DNA from 2 places in the Candidatus Contubernalis alkaliaceticus genome. Region 2 is predicted to be linked to the other one. Evidence: riboswitches for the same ligand, from Rfam matches in the RefSeq annotation. Region 2 holds a riboswitch; the other holds the start of a gene.

Region 1 (4,435 bases), 340 kb from region 2:
ATCTACCTTTATGTAGGATGATTATAAGCTAAATGCAATTAATTTGCAATAGGTAATTAGTTAGACCTATGTTAGAACGCAACCGTTACGCCCGAGAACCTTATTCTGCAATTGGATGGCGTGCTCCAGTTCTTTTAAAGATCCAGTTAATACTTCATATACCAGATACTCAGGCTTCACCGCCTGGATAAAACTTCTAACACCTTCATGGTCAAAGATAAGATGCTGATCTATATGTTGAATATGCTTTCTTGCCAGCAGGAAACGCTCCCAAATGTCTTCTGTTTCCATCAGTATTTGTTGATTTTCAGTAAAATTTCTTTTCAAGTAACTTCCCGGCAGCGTTTTATTTAAATGAATACCCCGAATGTATTTTTTTAAACTTCCCAGGTTATTTACCTTTTCTAAAAGATATCTGCAAGCCTCATGACCATTTTTAATTTCCGGATTGGTAATTAACAGGTGTCCTGTATCCAGCATAAATCCCTTCCGTGGATATTGAACTTTTTCCAAAAATTTTTCTATCAGCTTCGGATTTAAAAATGTCAAACCCGGCCACCACAAATTTTCAAAAAGAAGATCCACCCCCAAATCCTCCTTACCGAAGACCTGGTTAACCAGCTGGGCAGCAGCCTCCAGCACATCCCAATCACTATATGTAAATTCCCAGGAATAAATATGTTCGATATCAACGTGACTTACATGAAAAACTACATAATCTGCTTTTAAAGCCACCGCTTTTGACAGTTCCAATTTGTATTGGTCAACCATAACTTCCGGCTCTAATCCACCGTAGAAACTTTTTATATTATCCAAAGATTTGAACTGCCTCAACAGTTCCTTATGGTCTCCCCTCCAAAAATCCAGCCACATGGGCCAGTAACACAGATGGATACCTTGTATTATTTCTTCAGGGATATCTTCAACTCTGCAGCAGCCGCCGTGAATTATTAATTCCAATCCATCCAGCTGGTTATTACTTATAAATTTTTTTATTGTATCCCAGTTGTGATTAAACCAAGCCATCCTGTTTTTAAAGGTACAAAAATTAACCAGGTGCTTCATAATAGAAACATCCTTTCGGAAAAAACATCCAATAAGATTATTTAACGGGAAATATTTTCAGATATTCTTTCTAATACATCCTCAAGACTGTCTCCCTTCACTGTAGGATAACGTTTGTCTATATCCTCTCGTATTTCTTGAACATTTCTTCCGTGCTGCAGCAGCACAAACATTCTTTTATAAATACCGTATGCTGTACTTACGTTCATTTTTCTCCCCCTTTCTTTTAATATTGTATTTGTATTGCCACCCAAAAAAAAACAGAGAAATACCATAATGAAATGGCACCTCTGGTTTTCCAGTCAGTACTATTTTTATTCTGTAAACTTAAACTTTGAATTATAATTTAATAGATTTTTTTAGCTCTTCAACCCTAATAGGCTGTTTATCCTGAATTATAACCTTTACTTCACCAAAATTAATATTACGTATTAAAAATATAAGATTTTTTTCCTTTTCACTTAAATCAATTTTAATAAAATTATTACGTTCCAAACCGCTCCCCCCGTAAAAATTTATTTAACTTAACCAAAATAACCTTAGTTCTTCAACGGAAGAACTAAGGTACACGAGACTAAACTTATACAAAGTCTATCACATACACCCCTCCTTTCCTGCGAAGAAGGTTACGTGTAATACAGCGGGTAGGTCTCCTGGCTTACAGATCGTAGCATGCTTCGGCCTTCCCGGAATTAAGTCCAGTGGCATTAAAGAAACAAACTCCCCGTTTACAGTGGCGCGACCGCCCAGGATTTACACCTGGTTCCCTGTTATTCTCCTAAAAATAATGAAGAAACACCCGAGCATATTATTTATTTTTTAATAGATTTCAAAAATCTTTCCTCTTAAGTTTAAAAAATTTTAAACAATTAATTTACCTATTATTCATTTTACCACAGGTTTATTATAAACACCATAACTTATTTCACCATTATCTTCTTGATCTTCTTACCATTTTATAACATTTGGACACAGGTTTCAATAATTTATTTTCACTTTTTTTCTACTTATTTATTCAATTGGGGCTACTTATTTATTTATATTATGGTATATTTGCCTGACATTTAACATCGCTGAAATGGTAACCACCCCGGTGACGGCGGGGATGTAGACATTTCCATCAAAATGATTAGCCATGCTGGGTTCGAAATAAATATTTTGCCCCGGCACCTCTTGCCCATACTAGTCTCGAACAACAGCCTAAAAAAGTATAGGGACTGTTCATTTCCAGCTTGGCACGGGTCTTTGACAGTTGAATAATGAACACATGTCTTAAAAGCCTTGAAAATAGGGCTTTTTTTATTGCAAATTTGTCAATTTTTCACCTATTTCTATTGAGTATTATTGAGTATTATGTTATAATATAAGGGATTGGGGGGTTAATATGAGATTGTCTATTTCGAAATCAAAAAATTCCACATCTCTTTACGTAATTAAATCAACTTATGAGAATGGTGTACATTCATCAAAGATTGTTGAAAAACTTGGAACAGTTAATGATTTGAGTAAAAAGTTAAACGGCCAGGATCCCATTGAATGGGCAAAGAAATACATAGCAGAGCTGAATCAAAAAGAGAAGGAAGAAAAGCTTGATGTGTTGGTAAAGTACTCACCTTCCAAGGTCATTACGAAAGATGAACAGCGCTCTTTTAACGGTGGTTATCTTTTTCTTCAACAAATATACTATCAACTTGGCCTTCACAAAATATGTAAAGAAATGTTAGGAAAATACAAGGTTACATATGACCTAAACTCCATACTCTCCAGATTGATTTACGGAAGAATAATCTTCCCTTCATCTAAGCTCGCCACTTACCAACTTTCCTCAAGATTTATAGAACAACCTAACTTTGAACTTCAACATATATACAGAGCTCTTGAAGTTATTGCTAAGGAAACGGATTTTTTACAATCATCCTTGTACAACAACAGTTTAAAAGTTTCTAAGAGAAATACTGGTGTACTTTATTATGATTGCACCAATTATTTTTTTGAAATTGAACAGGCAGATGGCGATAAGCAATACGGTCCATCAAAAGAGCATAGACCAAACCCAATCATTCAAATGGGCCTATTTATGGATGGAGACGGTATCCCTCTTGCATTTAGCATCAACAAAGGAAATACAAATGAACAATTAACACTAAAACCCTTAGAAAAGAAAATTCTATCTGATTTTAATCTTTCTAAATTTATCGTATGTACCGATGCCGGTCTAGCGTCCAAAAATAACAGAAAATTTAACGACAGGGAAGAACGAGCATTTATTACAACTCAATCAATTAAGAAATTAAAAGCACATCTAAAAAAATGGGCACTTGATCCAAACGAATGGCACCTCTCTAACGATGTAAAAACCTATGACATCTCTAAACTAGATGATGAGAAAGCTAAAAATAAAATGTTTTACAAAGAACGTTGGATTAAAGAAAATGACCTTGAACAAAAAATCATTGTGACGTACTCTATCAAGTATAGAGATTATCAAAGAAAAATCCGTAATTCACAGATAGAACGTGCACAAAAAACAATAGATTCAAATCCTACAAAAATAAAAAAATGTAATCAGAATGATTGCAGAAGATTTATTAAAAAAACTAATTTTACTCCTGATGGAGAAATTGCTGAAAAAGAAATATACAGTATTGATACAGAGGTTATCGCTAAAGAAGAAGCCTTTGATGGGTTTTATGCTGTATGTACAAACCTTGAGGATGATGCTTCTGAAATAATTAAAGTAAACAATAGACGATGGGAGATTGAAGAATGTTTTAGAATTATGAAAAGTGAATTTAAAGCCAGACCTGTTTATTTAAGCCGTGATGACAGAATAGAAGCACATTTTACAACTTGCTTTATATCCTTAATTATTTACAGATTATTGGAAAAAAAGCTTGGTGAGAAATATACCTGCAGTGAAATAATTAGAGGATTAAAGGATATGAACTTTCATGAAATAAAGGGGGAGGGTTACACTCCAACATATACGAGAACTGACTTTACTGATGATTTACATGAGGCATTTGATTTCCGTACAGACTACCAGATTATAAAAACAAAACAAATGAAAAAAATTTTTAAAGCGACAAAAAAATAAAAACATTACTCACTTTTTTGAATACAAAAAAAGCTTGATAATCCTTGTAAATCAGGGATCATCAAGCTTTTTGCTTGTAACAACTGTCAAAGACGAGATTTTACCACAGGTTTATTATAAACACCATAACTTATTTCACCATTATCTTCTTGATCTTCTTACCATTTTATAACATTTGGACACAGGTTTCAATAATTTATTTTCACTTTTTTTCTACTTATTTATTCAATTGGGGCTACTTATTTATTTATATTATGGTATATTTGCCTGACA
Region 2 (4,435 bases):
CTCTTTTTTTTAGGGTATAAGACCCCCACCTCTAAGCGTTAGCGTAGGTGGGGCTTATAATCAGGTGGAGTAGAGTCTCCACCTGATTCCCCGATGTTTAAGCTTGATGAAACGAGTTTACTCATAAAAATTAAAATGTTGTAACAAAAAATATAGATGAAAGTCAGGAGGTATACAATTTTGGATAGAAGAGTGAGGGTTAGATTTGCCCCAAGTCCTACTGGGCCTCTACATATCGGTGGAGCCAGGTCGGCTCTTTTTAACTGGCTTTTTGCCCGAAAAAACGGTGGGGACTTTGTAGTCAGGGTTGAGGATACCGATGTTGAGCGTTCTACCCTGGTATCGGAAGAGGTTATCTTAGATGATTTAAAATGGTTGGGGATGGCCTGGGACGAAGGGGTTTTAGTGGGGGGAGAGAATGGGCCTTATCGGCAGAGTGAAAGACTGTCCCTTTACAGCACTTACTGGGAAAGGCTTTTAGAGGAAAAGAAAGCTTATCCCTGTTATTGTACCGAAGAGGAGTTGGAAGCGGAAAGGGAATCCTTGCGGAATAAGGGACAAATGCCCAGGTACCTGGGAAGGTGCAGGGATTTGACTCTTGAGCAGCGGCAAAAGCTTGAAAATGAAGGGAAAAAGCCAACAGTCCGTTTTCAGGTACCCCAAGGGGAGATTATCCCGGTGGAGGATTTAGTCCGGGGCAGGGTAGAATTTGAAAGCGATGGAATCGGTGATTTTGTTATTGTAAAGTCAGACGGTATTCCTACTTATAATTTTGCGGTGGTTGTGGATGATGCGTTAATGAAGATTAGTCATGTAATCCGGGGAGAGGAGCATCTTTCTAACACCCCCCGGCAGATTATGATATACAAGGCCTTGGGATTTGATATGCCTGAGTTTGCCCATATTTCCTTAATCCTGGGGGAAGATCGGTCTAAAATGAGCAAGAGGCATGGAGCCACTTCTATTCAGCAGTATCGTGAGAAGGGTTATCTTCCCCATGCCCTTTTAAACTTTCTGTCCCTTTTAGGTTGGGCGCCGGAGGGGGAAAGAGAGGTTTTTTCTCTTTCCGAACTGGTGCAGGAGTTTTCCCTGGACCGGGTTTCCAAGAGCCCTGCGGTTTTTAACTTGAAGAAACTGAACTGGATGAATTCCGAGTACATAAAGAAGGAAGCACCGGAGGTCATCGCCGGGTTGGCTTTGCCTTATCTGGTAGAGGCAGGGCTCTTGGAACAGGATCTGACAGATGAGCAGAATGATTGGCTGGTAAAGGTAATATCCCTTCTGCAGGAACAACTGCATTTTATTGAGGAAGTGGTGTCTTTCATTCAGGTGTTTTTCGGGGACAAGATAGATGCGTTTACCCCAGAGGCACTGGAAATGATGAAGGAGGAATCCTCCCCCAGGGTAGTAGAAAGATTTAGAGAGCAGATATTGCAGGAGGAGAACTGGGAGGTGCCCTCCATTAAAGCAATTTTTAAGGGAATCGGAAAAGAACTGGGTGTAGGCGGCAAAAAGCTGTTTCAACCGGTACGGGCAGGTTTGACGGGAAGCCTTGAGGGCCCCGATCTCCAGAATTTAATTCTTCTTTTGGGACGGGAACGGGTGGCCATGCGTTTGGCTTTTACATTGGAAGCCTTAGAACATAATTTTTAAAGGTAAATACCGAAATACGGGGACACCATACTTAATTAGGGAAATAAGGTAATTCAGTATGGTGTCCCCGTATTTTTCCATGGCCAAAAGAGGACGCTTCGGCTTTTTCAGCGGCCTGATTACCCGAGGATTTTTCTAGAATTGATTTTAACTTGATTCACTATAGGGAAATAACGGCGGTAGGAGCTTACGGCTGTTCTCTGGAGCACAGTCGGCAGGCTTTGCAGCTGTTCAGGAAATACGGGGACACCATACTGAATTATAATAAAGAAATATTTTAAGTGAATTCGTTTTAGCTTTGCTGAAACATCGGGGAATCAGGTGGAGACTCTACTCCACCTGATTAAAAGCCCATATACACTAACGCTTAGAGGTGGGGGACTTATTTCCTAAAAAAGAGAGATAAAATAATTCAGTATGGTGTCCCCTTATTGTTCCTTATTGTTCGGTGGTAACTACCAGGAAATGTTTACCATAAATTACTATATTGACATTTCTTTGAATTGCTAATAGAATAATAGTGAAAAATAAATATTATTAGTTCCAGGTGCCTAAAACAGGAGAATAGGGAATTAGGTGAAAATCCTAAACGGGCCCGCCACTGTATGGGGAAGCCGGTACCGGCAGCCACTCCGAGAGGGGGAAGGCGGTATCTTAGGTGATGAAACCGAGTCAGGAGACCTGCCTGGAATGAATGAAAAGAGCTGCTTTCGTGCTCAAAGCAGGCTGTAACGTAGGATGATGGAAAGTCCACGCTGTAATTAGCGTGGACTTTTTTATTTCTAGTATAAAGGAGGGATTTCAACTGAAAGCTGCTGTTTTGGAGGGACGAGAAAAGCTGGTAATCAGGGAAATTGAAACACCCCAATGTGCCGGGGGGGAAGTTCTAGTCAAACTGGAGGCCTGCGGAATCTGCAGGACGGATATGAAGTGTTACTTAATAGGCCAGCGTGACCTTAAGCTTCCCCGTATCCTGGGGCATGAAATAGCCGGCACAGTTTTCGCCATAGGAGAGGGGGTAAAAAATGTAGTGCCCGGAAGCAGGGTGCAGGTGCATCCGGGAATCTTCTGTGGGGAATGCCATTACTGTCGGCAGGGCTTGGACAATATGTGCGACTCAATTAAAATCATGGGGTTTAATTATGATGGAGGTTTTGCAGAGTATCTTCGAGTTCCCCTCCAGGGAGTTCAAAACGGAATATTAAATGAGATACCCCTGGGCCTTTCCTTGGTAGAAGCCTCCATGACGGAGCCCCTGGCCTGTTCATTAAATATGCAGCAGTCTCTGGGAGTACAATCTCCAGACACGGTTCTCGTGGTAGGGGGAGGCAGGCTGGGGATATTAAATGCAAAATTAGCCCGGCTGCGGGGAGCCCAAAAGATTATACTGCTGGAGCAGGATCTTGGAAGATTAGTTGGAGCGGCAAATTATGAGTTTGATTACTGCATAAATCCGTTAAAAACATCTGCTGAGAAAGAAATAAGGATGCTTACAAATGGCATGGGGGTTGACGTAGCTATCCCCTGCTGCCCTGGTCCTGAGGCTGTCAGCATCAGTTTAAATGTTATGGCCAAAAGAGGACGCTTCGGCTTTTTCAGTGGCCTGATTACCGAGGATTTTTCTAGAATTGATTTTAATTTGATTCACTATAGGGAAATAACAGCGGTAGGAGCTTACGGCTGTTCTCTGGAGCACAGTCGGCAGGCTTTGCAGCTGTTAGGGGAAGGGGCAATTCAGGTGAATGATATGATTAGCGGCATTCTTCCGCTGGAGGAGGTGGAACAGGGGATTTGCCGGGTTAAAGAGTTGAAAGGTTTGTCCCTGGTTATTAATTTTCTTGATTCTTAAAGAGGGGTGAACTTTGGGAGTTTTTGATACCCTGTTTTGCAAATATGTAAGCCCTTTTAGTAACTTAAGCAATACTGTTGATTTAAGCAGAGGTTAATAATTTAAAAGCCTATCACATGATGGATTTTAGTTAAAAACTATAAATAAGGGAGGAAGTAGTATGTCAAAAGGAGATGTAAAGGAGTTTGGAGCGGTTATATCAAAACTTATTAAAAAGGAAAACATAACCCGAGAGGAATCCCGGGATATGTTTTATGAAATCCTGGATAATGCTCAAAGCGATATGCACCAGGGTGCTTTTCTGGCAGCACTGGCAGCCAAAGGGGAAACGGCCGAGGAGATTGCCGGTGGTTGGGAGGCTATTTACGAATTGGATACGGTAAAAGTTGTGCCGGAGACGGAAGGCCCTCTGGTGGATAACTGCGGCACCGGAATGGACTCCATTAAGACCTTTAACATCAGCACCGCTGCTTCAATTGTGGCGGCAGCTGCAGGAATTACTATGGCCAAGCACGGTGCTCGGGCCATTACCTCAATCTGCGGCACTGTAGATATATTGGAAGAGTTGGGGGTGGATGTGGAGTGTGGCCCCCAGGTGGTGAAAAGAAGTATTGAGCAGGCGGGTATCGGAATTTTTAATGGTATGAGCCCTGAGGTTCATCCCAGGGCATTGGGCAGAATTCTTTCCCAGATTTCCTTCGGGACGGTGCTAAATATTGCTGCTTCACTGGCCAATCCGGCGCTGCCCGGTTACGGAGTAAGGGGAGTTTATTCCCGGGAACTGCTGCAGCACGCCCCACTGATTATGCGGGAAATTGGCTACAAGAAAGCCCTGGTGGTACACGGCCTGGCGGAGGACGGTGTACATGGCATGGACGAAGCTTCCACCCTGGGGGAAACTCTAATGGCGGAATTGAAAGAGGACGGGAGCAT

The links. A riboswitch is a leader RNA that binds a small molecule or an ion and turns the genes downstream of it on or off. The one in region 2 is predicted to bind cobalamin.
Region 1: linked by a shared signal. The riboswitch ahead of HUE98_RS13765 (DUF2292 domain-containing protein) and the one ahead of HUE98_RS15355 (zinc-dependent dehydrogenase) in region 2 are both predicted to bind cobalamin.

What each region holds. Positions count from the first base shown of each region.
Region 1 covers NZ_CP054699.1:2,749,727-2,754,161, forward strand. Annotated here, with positions in the region: gene HUE98_RS13755 (TIM barrel protein) at 67-1,065, opposite strand; gene HUE98_RS13760 (hypothetical protein) at 1,107-1,274, opposite strand; gene HUE98_RS13765 (DUF2292 domain-containing protein) at 1,405-1,560, opposite strand; cobalamin riboswitch at 1,692-1,884, opposite strand; gene HUE98_RS13770 (IS1634 family transposase) at 2,450-4,162, shown strand.
Region 2 covers NZ_CP054699.1:3,092,187-3,096,621, reverse strand. Annotated here, with positions in the region: gene gltX (glutamate--tRNA ligase) at 178-1,653, shown strand; cobalamin riboswitch at 2,182-2,356, shown strand; gene HUE98_RS15355 (zinc-dependent dehydrogenase) at 2,420-3,502, shown strand; gene trpD (anthranilate phosphoribosyltransferase) at 3,663-4,435, shown strand, end outside.